DNA from 2 places in the Croceicoccus marinus genome. Region 1 is predicted to be linked to the other one. Evidence: predicted binding sites of a transcription regulator. Region 1 holds the regulator's gene; the other holds the start of a gene.
The links. The regulator LexA, encoded in region 1, represses DNA repair genes until DNA is damaged. The targets are predictions, from matches to a motif close to GTTCCNCNCTTGTTCT.
Positions count from the first base shown of each region.

Region 2: uvrA (excinuclease ABC subunit UvrA) is a predicted target of LexA. The motif match lies at 4,585-4,600, and genes of this name have one in related genera.

Region 1 covers NZ_CP019602.1:1,120,464-1,128,223, reverse strand. Annotated here, with positions in the region: gene trpD (anthranilate phosphoribosyltransferase) at 1-648, shown strand, start outside; gene trpC (indole-3-glycerol phosphate synthase TrpC) at 645-1,484, shown strand; gene moaC (cyclic pyranopterin monophosphate synthase MoaC) at 1,489-1,983, shown strand; gene A9D14_RS05395 (molybdopterin molybdotransferase MoeA) at 1,980-3,188, shown strand; gene lexA (transcriptional repressor LexA) at 3,289-3,981, shown strand; gene A9D14_RS05385 (ComEC/Rec2 family competence protein) at 3,999-6,065, opposite strand; gene gltX (glutamate--tRNA ligase) at 6,253-7,760, shown strand, end outside.
Region 2 covers NZ_CP019602.1:1,227,848-1,235,607, forward strand. Annotated here, with positions in the region: gene A9D14_RS05885 (hypothetical protein) at 143-430, shown strand; gene prsK (XrtA/PEP-CTERM system histidine kinase PrsK) at 595-2,727, shown strand; gene prsR (PEP-CTERM-box response regulator transcription factor) at 2,727-4,106, shown strand; gene A9D14_RS19390 (hypothetical protein) at 4,199-4,384, shown strand; gene uvrA (excinuclease ABC subunit UvrA) at 4,612-7,521, shown strand; gene A9D14_RS19395 (hypothetical protein) at 7,722-7,760, shown strand, end outside.

The sequences.
Region 1 (7,760 bases):
CTGGAAAGCCTTGGCCTGGACCTGGGCAAGGCAGGTGCAATGGCGGCTGCGACATTGCCCGACCTGTCTATCGCCTTTCTCTTCGCCCAGTCGCATCATCCCGCGCTGGCCCGGATCGCGCCGATCCGCCGGGCGCTGGGACGGCGCACGATCTTCAACCTGACCGGCCCGCTGGCCAATCCGGCGGGCGTGACCCGCCAGCTGGTCGGCGTCGCAAGCCCAGCTCTCGTTCCTCTCTATGCGCAGGCGATGCGCGATTTGGGGACCGAGCGGGCGCTGGTGGTGTCGGGACATGAGGGGCTGGACGAACTTTCGATCGCCGGGCCCAGCCGGACAGCCGCAATCGGCTTCGATTTTCCCGATGAAGTGACGCCCGAGGATGCAGGCCTGCCCTTCCACCCGCTGGAAGCGATCAGGGGCGGGGATGCCGATTACAACGCGGCGGCCTTGCGCGATTTGTTGGCAGGGGCCGAGGGCGCCTACCGCGACGCGGTCGTTCTCAATGCCGCCGCTGCGCTGATCGTGGCAGGCGAAGCGCGCACGCTGTATGAGGGCGCCGAGGAAGCTGCCGAGGCGATCGACAAGGGTCTGGCCAAGGCGCTCCTCGATTGCTGGATCAGGACCGTCAATTCGGGGACATGCCCATGAGCGACCGGCTGCTCGAGATCTGCAACGTCAAGCGCGAGGAAGTCGCGGCGCGCAAGAAGCAGCGCTCTCTGCGCGACCTGGAAGTGCTGGCGCGGGCGCAGGAAGCGCCCCGCGGTTTCGCGCATAGGCTTGAGCAGGCTTCGCGCCGCGGCTTTGGGCTGATCGCGGAAATCAAGAAAGCTTCGCCTTCCAAGGGATTGATTCGGCAGGATTTCGACCCGCCAGAACATGCGCGCGAATATGCCACCGGCGGCGCCGCCTGCCTGTCGGTGCTGACCGATGCCCCGCATTTTCAGGGGCATGAGGATTATCTGGTCGCCGCCCGCGCCGCCTGCACGCTGCCGGTGTTGCGCAAGGATTTCATGGTCGATCCATGGCAGGTGACCGAAGCGCGCGCGATCGGGGCGGACGCGATCCTCATCATCCTCGCCGCGCTGGACGATTGTCTGGCGGCCGAGATCGAGGCTGCCGCCATCGACGCGCACATGGACGTGCTGGTCGAGGTGCACGACGAGGCCGAGATGGAGCGCTCGCACCGGCTGCGCTCGGGGCTGATCGGGGTCAACAATCGCGATTTGCGCACCTTTACCACCGATATCGCCGCCACGGCCCGCCTCGCCCCGCTTGCCCCGCCGGACGCGCTGCTGGTCAGCGAAAGCGGCATAGCGGATCATGACGATGTCCAGGCCATCTGCGACATGGCGGGCGTACGCTGTTTCCTAGTGGGCGAGAGCCTCATGCGGCAGCGCGACGTGACGACGGCGACGCGCGACCTGCTTGGCCTGCCGCGTATGGCGGGACTGCCCGGTTCGATGGGCCCGGCTCGATGGGCATGATTCGTTGACCAGCAAGCTCACCCATCTGGACGAAAGCGGCACCGCGCGCATGGTCGACGTGGGAGGCAAGACCCCCGCCCGCCGCACCGCGGTCGCCGGCGGCAGCATCGCCATGTCCGATGAAGCCCTGCAGGCAATCCGCGAAGGCAGCGTGAAAAAGGGCGATGTGCTGGCCACGGCACGCATCGCGGGCATCATGGCGGCCAAGAAGACGGGCGAGCTCGTCCCTTTGTGCCATCCGCTGCCCATCGACGCGGTAAACGTCGATTTCACCTTCGAGCATGGCTCGATCCATGCCACCGCCACTGCCTCTATCGAGGCGAAGACGGGGGTCGAGATGGAAGCGATCACTGCCGTCTCGGTGGCGCTGATCACGATCTATGACATGGCCAAGGCGCTCGACAAGGGCATGGTCATCGGCGGGATCCGACTGATCGCCAAGGATGGCGGCAAGTCGGGCCGCTGGCGCGCCGCGGGGCATGAGGATCTGGAGCTTTGACGGCAAGCTGGCTGCTGGGGCTCGAGGAAGCGCAGCGACGCCTTCTCGCGATGGCGCAGCCGCTGCCCGCCGTGGAATTGCCGATCGGAGAGGCAGCCGGTCGGTGGCTCGCCAGTGATGTCGCGGCGCTGCGATCTCAGCCGCCCGATCCGATGTCGGCGATGGATGGCTATGCCCTGCGGCAAGTCGACATGCCAGGCCCTTGGGACATCGTCGGCGAAAGCGCCGCAGGACACCCGTTCCAGGGCACGGTCGGACCCCGGCAGGCCGTTCGCATCGCGACCGGCGCGGTCGTTCCGGGCGGTGCCGACATGGTCGCCGTGCAGGAAGACTGCCGCGCCGAAGGAAGCAGGCTGTTCTTCGACGGCGATCCTCCCGAACCGCTCGGCCGGCATATCCGCCCCCGCGGGCTCGACTTCGCGCAGGGCGACATCATTGCGCGCGCTGGGGAAAGGTTGACGCCCGCTCGGCTGGCGCTGGCGATCACGGCGGGACACGGCAGGCTTTCAGTGCATGAAAAAGCCAGCGTCGCGGTGATCGAGGGTGGCGACGAATTGAGACCCGCGGGCGAGGACCTGCCTCCCGGCGCGATCCCCGCCAGCAATGGCGCCATGCTGGGCGCATTGTTCACCGACCTCGGCTGCGAAATCGAAAGCCATGGCCCCGTACCCGACCGCCGCGACGCGCTGCGCGCCGCTTTCGAGCAGGCGAAGAACGCGCACATGATCGTCACCAGCGGCGGCGCATCGGTGGGCGATCACGACCTCGTCTTGCCGGTGCTGGAGGAGATGGGCGCCAAGATCGACTTCTGGCGCGTCGCGATCAAGCCTGGCAAGCCGATCCTGGTCGCTCGTCTCGGTAGACAGCTGGTTATCGGCCTGCCCGGCAATCCGGTCTCCAGTTTCGTGACCGCGCATCTCTTCGCGCAGCCGATCGCCCGCGCGCTGATGGGCGACCGGTCGCCCTTGCCCGCGATGCAGCCCGCGTTCTGCCTGGGGGATCTGCCAGCGACCGGGAAAAGGACGGAATTCCTGCGCGCAGCGTTCACCGATCTGGGCGTGATGCCGCTGGCTTTGCAGGACAGCGCTGCACTGACGCCTCTGGCCGAAGCCGATGCGCTGATCCTGCGCCCTGCGGAAACGGCGGAAGTGAAAACCGGCGATGTCGTTCGGGTCATTCCGCTGGCGCCGCGCAACAGAAACTGACGCATTATTGCGTTAACATGGGTTGACGCGTGTTCCGATGTTGCTTAATTGTTCCGTATTCGTTCGCGCCGCTGGGCGCAAGGCGGAACAGGATACGGCCATGCTTACGCGCAAACAGCACGAATTGCTGATCTTCATCCAGCAACGGCTTGAGGATAGCGGAATTTCCCCCTCGTTCGAGGAAATGAAGGAAGCCCTCGACTTGAAGTCGAAGTCGGGCGTGCATCGCCTGATCTCGGCGCTGGAGGAACGCGGCTTCATCCGCCGCTTGCCGAACCGTGCCCGCGCGCTTGAGGTGATCCGCCAGCCGGACGATGTGACCGGCACCGCCCGGGCGAAATCCGCGCCGGCCAAACCCGACAATGTCGTCGAATTCAAGCGCCTTGCCCCGCAGCCCGGCGTATCGAGCGACGTGATTGAAATTCCGCTGCATGGCCGCATCGCCGCCGGCGTCCCGATCGAGGCGCTGGAGGATTCGCGGATGCTGCCCGTTCCCGCTGCCTTGCTGGGAAGCGGGGAGTATTATGCGCTGGAAGTTTCCGGCGATTCCATGATCGAGGCCGGCATCTTCGATGGCGATTATGCGCTGGTGCGCCGCACCGACACGGCGCGAGACGGCGAGATCATCGTTGCGCTGGTCCGCGGTGAGGAAGCGACGCTGAAATACCTCCGCCGCGTGAACGGCATGGTCCGGCTCGATCCTGCGAATGCGTCGTATGAGGCGCAGACCTACGATCCGTCGGAAGTGCAGGTCCAGGGCCGGCTTGCCGGACTGCTGCGCCGCTATCACTGAACGCCGCACCCCGCGGCCTACCATCCGTGGCTGTCGCCTTCGGGCCTGACCGCCCGGTAGGAGCCGCTTTCCAGATCGACGGCCAGCCCGCCGCGGCGCGACAGCAGGCTGCCGTCGGCCTTCAACATGGACGGCCGGCAATCCGCGGGGAGCCGCCTGCTGGAAATCACGATATCGGCCCGCGCGCAGGCGGCGACCAGCGGGCCATATGGTACGTCCACGGGTCGCTGGGCGACAAGCAGGGTCCTGCCCTGCGCCTGAAGCTGACAGAAATCGCCGTTGCAGCGCGCCCCGGGCCATTCGGGAAATTCGCTGAACGGTTCACCGTCCTTCGGCGTCTTGCCCATCGCCTCCACCATCGCGTCCGCTGCGAAACTCGTGCTGGTGCGCAGAAGGTATAATTCGCCGTCATCCGACAGCATGGCGGCATTTCGTCCGCTCTGTTCGATCAGCAGGTCGGCCGGGCGCGCAAGGAAGAGCGCGGACACTCCGATTGACAGCGGCAGCAGTCCCCACAGCCGAAACCGCCCCGACCACAGCGCCAGCCAGAACGCGCCCGCGACGCATGCCAGCGCCGCCACAAGCGAGACCTGCGGCAATTGCAGCACCGACCCGGGAAGCGAGGACGTCGTGTGTGCAATACCCAGTGTCAGGTCGAGCGACTTTGCCGAAAGCCACCAAAGGGGCGCTCCAACCCCCAGCAAATCGAAGACCAGCCCCGCGGTCAGCGCAGGCAGGGTTACCGCCGTCATCAGCGGAATCGCGACGACATTGGCAAGCGATCCATAGAGGCTCGACCGCTGGAAATGGAACAGGACCAGCGGGCTCAGCGCAGCCTCGACGATCAGGCCCGTCAGGAACAGCAGCAGGCCGGCATGGGCCCAGCGCGCCAGTTGTCCCTCGCCCCGCTGCTCCTTCAGCCACTCGACCAAGCGGCTGTTGTGGAATGCGACGATAGCCGTCACCGCGGCAAAGCTCAGCTGGAACGAGGGGCCGATGACCGCTTCGGGCCAGAACAGCATCACCGTCATCGCGGCCAGCGCGATCAGCCTGAGTGACAGCGCCTGCCGCCCGAGAGACAGCGCGGCCACGACCAGCAGCGCAGCCAGACAGGCCCGCACCGTCGGCAGCGCGGCTCCTGTCATCAGCGTATAACCGATCCCCGCCAGCGCGCCCGACCCCGCTGCCGCCAACGGGAGCCGCACTCGCAGGGCAAGCCAGGGGAACAAAGCGCCCACCCTGACCACCAGAAGCCACGCAATCGCCACGATCGCACCCACGTGAAGCCCGCTGATGGACAGCATATGCGCCAATCCGGAATCGCGCATCGCCTGCGCGTCGGCTTCGGGGATGGCGCCGCGGTCGCCGGTGATCAGCGTCGCTGCGATCGCAGCCGATGCCGCGCCGCCATACTGCCCGACCTGCTGCCGGACATGGGCGGCAAGCTCGCTGCGCCAGCCGCTTGCCCCGCCCGCGAGGCCAGTAACGATGGGGGGTTCCAGAACCGATCCCGATGCAGCAAGCCCGTCGAACCAGGCCGACTGCGCAAAGTCATAGCCGCCCGGCACCGCCGCACGCTGGGGCGGGGTCAGGCGGATCTTGGCGCGGAACTTCGATCCTGCCACCAGCGCCGGGTCGTCCATCTCCGCCGGTACGTTCAGCCGCGCCCTGATCGGTATCTGGTCCAGCGGATCGCGGGTCGCGACGATCAGCCTGACGCGTTCGCGCGCGGGCTGCTCCTCGCGCTCGAGCACGATCGCTTCCACCACCGCGACCCTTGGCCCGCTGATGGGCTGCGCGCCGATCAGGGTCGAGCGAGCCCAGACCAGCACGATCCCGGCAGCCAGCATCAGCGCCAGACCGGTCGCCGCATTGCGCAGCAGCGCATGCCGGTCGCCCTCCAGCCGCACCAGCGACAATCCTGCCATCACGCCGCACAGGCCGATGGCGATCAGCCATTCGCCCGGCCCCGGCAGGATGAACCATAGCCCGATGCCCGTCAGCATCGCCACGGCCAGCCACGGCATGCGTTCGAAGCCGCGATCGGCCAGGAACGCCTCTATTCCATCCGCGGCACTGGACAAACGGGCTTCGGTCCCCCATTTCCGCAACCGCGAAGAGGGGCGTGAATCGCCTTCGACCTCGCCCGCTATCGGAACGACGGTACTGGCACGGCCCTTCCCCATGGCGCCGCGCAAGTCATTCATGAAACGTCTTCTCCGGTTCGAGCGGTTCGCCCATGACATGCATTGAAAGAGGAAGCACGCGCAGATGGCAAGCGGCCAGGCAGACGGAACCGACAGCGGCAACGCGAAAGCAACCGCGCAAGGGACTGTCGTCACGCGTTTCGCGCCCTCGCCCACGGGTTTCCTGCATATCGGCGGCGCGCGCACCGCGCTGTTCAACTGGCTTTATGCCCGGCATTTCGGCGGCAAGGCGCTGCTGCGGATCGAGGATACGGACAAGGCCCGCTCGACGCAGGAAGCCATCGACGCGATTCTCGACGGGCTGGAATGGCTGGGCCTTGATTACGACGAGGAGCCGGTGTTCCAGTCGGAACGCGCCGCTCGCCATGCCGAGGTTGCCTTCAAGCTGCTGGAAGCGGGCCACGCCTATCGCTGCTATGCCACGTCCGAAGAGCTTGAGCAGATGCGCGCCGAGCAGCGCGCCGCCAGGAAGCCGCTGCGCTATGACGGCCGCTGGCGCCACCGCGATCCTTCCGAGGCGCCGGCCGGCGCGCCCTTCGTCGTCCGGCTGAAGACGCCGGAAGAAGGCTCGCTGGTGATCGAGGATGCCGTGCAGGGCCGGGTCGAGGTGAAGAACGCCGAGATCGACGACTACATCCTGCTGCGTTCCGACGGGTCGCCGACCTATATGCTGGCCGTGGTGGTCGACGATCACGACATGGGCGTGACCCATGTTATCCGCGGCGACGACCATCTGAACAATGCGTTTCGCCAGCTTCCGATCTATCGCGCGATGCACGACGTCGAAGGCGGCTGGGACGATCCGGTCTATGCCCATATCCCGCTGATCCACGGCGCCGACGGGGCGAAGCTGTCCAAGCGCCACGGCGCCATGGGCGTCGATGCCTATCGCGACGAGATGGGCCTGCTGCCCGAGGCGGTGTCCAATTACCTGCTGCGCCTTGGCTGGGGTCACGGCGACCAGGAAATCTTCAGCCGCGACGAAGCGGTCGAGCTGTTCGACCTGCCCGCCGTGGGCAAGAGCGCGTCGCGTTTCGACTTGAAGAAGCTGGCCAATATGAACGGCCAGTACATGCGCGAAGCGGATGATGCGCGCCTGGCCGATCTGGCGGCCCCGCGCATCGCTGCGCTGGAGCCCGGTTTCGATGCGGCGAAGCACCGCGACCTGCTGATCGCGGCGATGCCGTCGCTCAAGGCGCGGGCGAAGAACATGGATGAACTGGCGCAAGGCGCTTTGTTCCTGTTCCGACAGCGGCCGCTGCCGCTGGACGACAAGGCTGCCGTGCTGCTGCAGGCCGAAGGCGCACACGCGCTGCTGGGCGATGTCGCATCACGGCTGGACGCGGCGGACGACTGGGCTGCCGGGCCGCTGGAAGACAATCTGAAAGCCATGGCCGAGGAACGCGAGCTGGGTCTTGGCAAGATCGCACAGCCGCTGCGCGCGGCGCTGACCGGGCAGTCGACCTCGCCCGGCATCTTCGACGTGCTGGTGCTGCTTGGACGCGAGGAGAGCCTTGCGCGCATTCGCGACCATGCCGGTGCATCGGCGCCTGCCGGATCGGAGCTTGACTG
Region 2 (7,760 bases), 110 kb from region 1:
TTATTTTTTGGGTCGTTTGTTTCCGCGCCTGTCTTTCCCGAAAAATGCCTCGCTGCGGGACAATGTCCGCGCCCGGCTTGGGACTGGGAACCGCAGGCTTCGTCATGTCGTTTTCCCCGCCATATCGAAGGGGAATTGTACAATGACCGAAGAACGAATTACCCGCGTCGAAACGCCCGAAGGCAATACCCACGTCCGTACCGAGGTGATCCGCGATGCCGAACCGGCCCGTTCGGGCGGCGGAATGGCGACCGCGCTGATCGTGCTGGTCGCGGTCGCCGTGCTGATCGGCGCATTCGTGCTGATGCAGGGCCAGGACGCCGAGATCGCCAAGGACAACGCCGTCGCGGGCGCTGCTGACAGCGTCGGCAATGCCGCCGAATCCATCGGCAATGCCGCCGACCAGGCTGCGGAGAAGATCGCCAACTGATCGCGCCGTGATGCAAGCAAGGGGCGGGAAGGGCAGCAAGCTCCTCCCGCCCTTTTTGCGTCCGCCTTATATACGCGCCGTTTACCATGGCGGCGCTAGGCAAGGTGCATGGCCGCAGCCCTCCATGACCGCTCCCCATCACCCGCCGCTGCGGGGCCTGCCGCATGACCGTGCCCGGCCTGCCGGGCTGGAGCGCCGTCGCGGGCGTCACCGCGGCGCTCGGCGCACTCGCCTGCCTGCTTGCGCCGCTGCTGCTGCGCGACCGGGGCCGCAGCGCGGGCCTGCGCGCGGTGATCGTCGGCGCGCTGGGCGCGGCGGGCATCGTGCTGGTGACCGGCGTCGCGCCCGACATCGACCCGCGCCTCGCCTGGCTGGTCGAGACACCGCGCAACCTGGCCTTCCTCGCGCTGATCGGAGTGCTGCTCTCGGCAGAGGGGCGCCATGCAAGTTTGACCCTGCTGCGCCCGATGCTGTTCGCGCTGACCTTTGCCGAACTGGCTCACCTGCCGCTGATGGTGCTGACCGAATGGTTCCGCTACCCGCAGGCGCTGGCGCTGATCATGGACATGGCCGCGCTGTTCCGCATGATCTTCGCGGTCGGCATGCTGGTGCTGATCCACAATCTCTTCGCGGGCACCGAACCCGAACAAAGGTCCCGCCTGGGCCCTGTCACCACCGCGCTGGTGCTGGGCTGGGGGGTAGAGCTCAATCTCTATGCGCTCACCTATCTGTCGGGCGCGATGCCGCCGGCGATGCTGGCGGTGCGCGGCCTGGCGTGGTGCGCCGTGGCGGTGCTGCTCTACCGCGACGGGCGCGCGCAGCCCGAACGGCGCTTTGCGCCGTCGCGGTCGGTGACGTTCCAGTCGCTCTCGCTGCTGGTGATCGCGTTCTACCTGCTGGGCATATTCGCGCTCGACACCGCGCTGGGCGCGTTCGACATCGACATGGGGGTCGCCAGCCAGTTCTTCGCCATCGTGCTGACCATGCTGATCGCGCTGCTGCTCGCCTCGCGCGGGCTGCGTGCGATGCTGCGCGATGCGATCAGCCGCAACCTGTTTCGCCACCGCTTCGACTACCGCGCCGAATGGCTGCGCTTTGCCCGCATGATGGGCGAGCAGGGTCGCGGCGCACCGCCCGTCGGCATTCGCGCGGTGCAGGCGCTGGCCGAGATCGTCGACAGCCCCGCCGGCCTGCTGCTCTCGCCGGACGAGGACGGCCATCTCGCTCTCGCCGCGCGCTGGCAATGGCCGGATGCCGAGATTCCGGCCAACGCGCTGCCCGCCGACGCCCTGCGCGCCATGGAGGAAGCCGAGGACGTGCTCGCCCTCGACACGCTGCGGGGCGGCGATGCCGCGCCCATCGCGCATTTCGTCCCGGCATGGCTGCTGGACGATGCGCGCGCCTGGCTACTGGTGCCGCTGCTGCTCGACGGGCGCATGGCGGGCGCGGTGGTGCTGGCGCGCCCCGCCTTCGCGCGCAAGCTGGACTGGGAGGATCACGACCTGCTGCGCATCGTCGGCCAGCAGCTGGCGGTGCACCTGTCCGAACAGGCCGCCCAGCGCGCCCTGCTGGACGCCGGCCGGTTCGATGAGTTCAACCGCCGCATGGCCTTCGTCATGCACGACATCAAGAATCTGGCCAGCCAGCTGAACCTGACCGTCAGCAATGCCGAACGGCACATGGAAAACCCCGCCTTCCGCGCCGACATGCTGACGACCCTGCGCAATGCGACGGGCCGGATGGAGGCGCTGCTCGCCCGGCTGTCGCATTATGGCGCCAAAGGGGAAGGGCGGATCGAGCCGATGTGCCCGCACGACCTTGCCCTGCAGATCTTCGGCGCGCTGCCGCACCGGGGCCGCGTCCGCATCGCCCCATCGGGCCGCGTTCCCGTGCTGGCCGATCGCGAGGGGCTGGAACAGGTGCTGCGCCATCTGGTGCAGAACGCGATCGACGCCAGCCCGCCGCAGGGCGAAGTCGCCATAACGATCCGACAAGGGCGCAGCGAGGCCGCGATAGAAATCGCGGACAGCGGCTGCGGCATGTCGGCCCAGTTCATCCGCAGCGAACTCTTCGCCCCCTTCGTCTCCACCAAACCCGACGGCTTCGGCATCGGCGCGTTCGAGGCGCGCGAGATGGTGCGCGCGATGAAAGGCCGCCTCGACGTCGCTTCGCGCGAGGGGGAGGGGACGCGCTTCACCATCCGGCTTCCCTTGGCGGAACCTGCTGCCGAACCCGCTGCCGAACCTGCCGCCGACCCCGCCGCGAATCCCGGCCAGCCAGACAGGAAGGTCGCCTGATGTCCGCCAGATCCGGCGAAGCCGACAAGCCCCGCCTGCTGGTGGTCGAGGATGATCCCGGCCTCGCCACCCAGCTCAAATGGGCGTGGGACGAATTCGACGTGACCTGCGTCGGGGACCGCGAGACCGCCATCGCCGCGCTGCGCCAGCACGAACCCGATGTCGTCACGCTCGACCTGGGCCTGCCGCCCGATCCCGACGGCACCAGGGAGGGGTTCGCCGTGCTCGACGCGATCATGGAGCTGAAGCCCGATACCAAGGTAATCGTCGCCAGCGGTCACGGCGCCGCCGAAAGCGCATTGCGCGCCATCGAACGCGGGGCCTACGATTTCTATCGCAAGCCCGTCAGGATAGAGGAGCTGGCGCTGATCGTGCGCCGCGCGCTCCATCTCGCCGCGCTTGAGGGGGAGAACCGGCGCCTTGCCGCCCGGGTGGGCGAGGATGCGACCCTGCTGGGCAGCATCGTCACCGGCGCGCCCGAAATGATCCGCACCGCCCGCACGGTCGAGCGCATCGCATCCGCCGATGTCTCGGTCCTGCTGATGGGCGCCAGCGGCACCGGCAAGGAATTGCTGGCGCGCGGCCTCCACGCCGCCAGCGCCCGCGCAAGGGCGGGCCTTGTCGCGATCAATTGCGCCGCCATTCCCGAACATCTGCTGGAACAGGAGCTTTTCGGCTATGAGGCGGGCGCGTTCGAGGGCGCGCATTCCGCCCGCGAAGGCCGGATCGAGATGGCGGCGGGGGGCACCTTGTTCCTCGACGAGATGGGCGAGCTGCCTTCCGCCATCCAGGCCCGCCTGCTGCGCTTCATCGAAACCCGCGCGGTCGAACGCATCGGCGCTGCCACCGCGATCCCCGTCGACGCGCGCCTCGTCTGCGCGACCCACCGCGACCTTCCGGCGATGGTCGCCGAGGGTGCGTTTCGCGAAGACCTCTATTTCCGTCTCGCCGAAGTCGTCGTCGCCATCCCCTCGCTGGCCGAGCGCGCGGGCGATGCACCGCTGCTCGCCCGCCACTTCCTCGCGCGCTTCGCGGCAGAGATGAACCCGCAGATCAAGGGTTTCGCGCCCGACGCGCTGGCGGCGATCGACGCCTGGCACTGGCCCGGCAATGTCCGCGAACTGGAAAACCGCGTGAAGCGCGCGGTGATCATGGCCGACGGCAGGCTGGTCGGCGCCCAGGACCTGGACCTTGCCGAATCGGGGGACGAGCTGGCGCTGGCGCTCAACCTCAAGGCCGGGCGCGAACAGGCGGACCGCAAGTTGATTCGCCAGGCGCTGTCACGCAGCGAGGGCAATATTTCGTCGACCGCGCGTATGCTTGGTATCAGCCGTCCGACACTTTATGACCTGATGAAGCAATACGACCTTTCCACTTGACGTCTGTCGGTCCGGTTCTTCCCCTCGTCGAATGAAATATTGGGGTATTGTGGATAAGTATGGTAGTAATCCCTTCATAAGGGAGAGCGAGCGTGGACGACATTCTGAAACAGTGCATGCTGAAAGGCTTGCGTTACTATCGCGATGAAACACGGCAGATGCTGGCAATGGCCAGCCAGTCGGGCGATCCGAATGACGCCGAACGCCTGGAACGCCGGATCCATCGCCTCGACGACCGCATCCGCGACTGGGACCTCGAAAGCCGCCAGATGCACTGACCTCAAAAGCCGACCGCCTGCCGCCCCAGTGGCGAAAGGCGTTTGCAAATACACAGGCCCGCGCGCTCGACTGACGAGCGCGCGGGCCTTTCCTTTGCGGCCGGGCCCTTCCGACAGGGCTTGTCATCGGAACCGATGTTGTAACCGGCGCCCATGGCCCCCAAATGGCGGACAAGCCATTCCCGCCCGCTTGACGCGGAAGAACAAATTCGGAACATCCCTGCTTCATGAGCCTTACGACCATCTCCGTGCGCGGGGCGCGCGAACATAACCTAAAAGGTATCGACATCGATCTGCCGCGCGACGCGCTGATCGTGATCACGGGCCTCTCCGGCTCGGGCAAGTCGAGCCTGGCTTTCGACACCATCTATGCCGAGGGTCAGCGCCGCTATGTGGAATCGCTGAGCGCCTATGCGCGCCAGTTCCTTGAGATGATGCACAAGCCCGATGTCGAGCATATCGACGGGCTGTCGCCCGCCATCTCGATCGAGCAGAAGACCACGTCGCGCAACCCGCGTTCCACCGTGGCGACGGTGACCGAGATCTACGACTACATGCGCCTGCTTTGGGCGCGCGTCGGCGTGCCGTACTCGCCCGCCACCGGCCTTCCGATCGAGGCGCAGACCGTTTCCAACATGGTCGACCGCGTGATGGCCCTGCCCGAAGGCACGCGCGCCTATCTGCTGGCCCCCGTGGTGCGCGGCCGCAAGGGCGAATACCGCAAGGAACTGGCCGAATGGCAGAAGGCGGGCTTCACGCGCGTCCGCATCGACGGCGAGATCCACCAGATCGAGGACGCCCCCGCGCTCGACAAGAAGTTCAAGCACGACATCGAAGTCGTGGTCGACCGCCTCGCCGTGCGCCGAAGTAAAGACGGACAAGGGGGGATCGAGACGCGCCTTGCCGACAGTTTCGAAACCGCGCTGCGCCTTGCCGACGGCCTCGCCTATGTCGACCTCGCCGACGGCGTCGTGCCGGGACGCGAGGGCGAGGAACAGGCGGGCGGCAATCTGAAAGGCGCGGGCATCCCCGCCAACCGCATCGTCTTTTCCGAACGCTTTTCCTGCCCCGTCAGCGGCTTCACGATCGAGGATATCGAACCGCGCCTGTTCTCGTTCAACGCGCCGCAGGGCGCTTGCCCGGTGTGCGACGGGCTTGGCGAGAAGCTGCTGTTCGACCCCCAGCTGGTCGTCCCCAACGAAGGGCTCAGCCTGAAGAAGGGCGCGGTCGTGCCCTGGGCCAAGTCCAACCCGCCGTCGCCCTATTACATGCAGGTGCTCGCCAGCCTCGCGAACCATTTCGGCTTCGAACTCGAAACCCCGTGGGAACAGCTGGCCGAGGAACACCGCAGCGCCATCCTGTTCGGCACCAAGGGCAAACCCGTGCCGCTGACCTTCAAGGACGGCCGCAAGAGCTATACCGTCAACAAGGCGTTCGAGGGCGTGATCGGCAACCTCAACCGCCGCATGCTGCAGACCGAAAGCGCCTGGATGCGCGAGGAACTGGGCAAGTTCCAGACCGCCCAGCCTTGCGAGGCCTGCGGCGGCGCCCGCCTCAACGAAAAGGCACGCGCGGTGAAGGTCGCGGGCACGGACATCGCGGGCCCCGTCCGCCTCTCGGTCAGCGATGCCAAGCGCTGGTTCCTGGAACTCGAAGACAAGCTCGGCGACCAGCAGAAGCAGATCGCCAAGGCCATCCTGAAGGAAATCAACGAACGCCTCGGCTTCCTCGACAATGTCGGGCTCGACTACCTCAACCTCGACCGCACCAGCGGCACCCTGTCCGGCGGCGAAAGCCAGCGCATCCGCCTCGCCAGCCAGATCGGCAGCGGGCTGTCGGGCGTGCTCTACGTGCTCGACGAACCCTCCATCGGCCTGCACCAGCGCGACAACGACCGCCTGCTGGAAACCCTGAAACGCCTCCGCGACCTCGGCAACACCGTCATCGTCGTCGAACATGACGAGGACGCGATCCGGGCCGCCGACCACGTGGTCGACCTCGGCCCCGGCGCCGGTGTCCACGGGGGAGAGATCGTCGCCCAGGGCACGCTTAAACAGGTGCTGAAGTCCAAGAACTCGCTCACCGCCGCCTATCTCAACGGCACCCGCGCGATCGAGGTGCCCAAGAAGCGCCGCAAGGGCAACGGCAAGAAGATCACCGTCCACGGCGCAGTCGCCAACAACCTCAAGGACGTGACGGGCGAGATCCCGCTCGGCACCTTCACCTGCATCACCGGCGTGTCGGGATCGGGCAAGTCGTCCTTCACCATCGACACGCTCTATGCCGGGGCGGCGCGGGCGCTGAACGGCGCGCGCGTCATCGCCGGGCCGCACCAGAAGATCACCGGCCTCGACCACTGCGACAAGGTGATCGAGATCGACCAGTCCCCCATCGGCCGCACCCCGCGCTCGAACCCGGCAACCTACACCGGCGCCTTCACCAATATCCGCGACTGGTTCGCCGGCCTGCCGGAATCGCAGGCGCGCGGGTACAAGCCGGGGCGCTTCAGCTTCAACGTCAAGGGCGGCCGGTGCGAGGCGTGCCAGGGCGACGGCCTCATCAAGATCGAGATGCACTTCCTGCCCGACGTCTATGTGACGTGCGAGGAATGCGGCGGCAAGCGCTACAACCGCGAGACGCTGGAGGTGAAGTTCAAGGGCCGCTCCATCGCCGACGTGCTCGACATGACGATCGAGGATGCCGAGGAATTCTTCTCCGCCGTGCCCCCGATCCGCGACCGCATGCACATGCTGAACGAGGTGGGGCTGGGCTATGTGAAGGTTGGCCAGCAGGCGACCACCCTGTCAGGGGGCGAGGCGCAGCGCGTCAAGCTCGCCAAGGAACTCGCGCGCCGCTCCACCGGACAGACGCTCTACATCCTCGACGAGCCGACCACCGGCTTCCATTTCGAGGATGTGCGCAAGCTCCTCGAAGTGCTCCACCGCCTTGTCGACCAGGGCAACTCCGTCGTGGTGATCGAGCATAATCTCGACGTCATCAAGACGGCGGACTGGATCCTGGACCTCGGCCCCGACGGCGGCGTGCGCGGCGGCGAGATCGTCGCGGTGGGCACGCCCGAGGATGTGGTGAAGGTGGAGCGGAGCTATACGGGGCGGTATTTGGCGGGGATGTTGTAGGGGACATCCTCGCGGAAGTATCCCTGCTATGGGCGAATAAAGTCCAAAAATGGTGGGGAGAAGCGCGAGCTCGGTTTTGTATTTTGGCCGCGTATCATGCTTTGACCTATCATAAATGGAGGTCTGGTGTTTTGTCGATTACGTTCATCAACGTCGAAAAGGGTGAGCCCCCTCCGCCGCCTAGACCTAACACTGTACAGTTGCAGTACAATGACTGGGATGACTGGTTCACCTTCGAA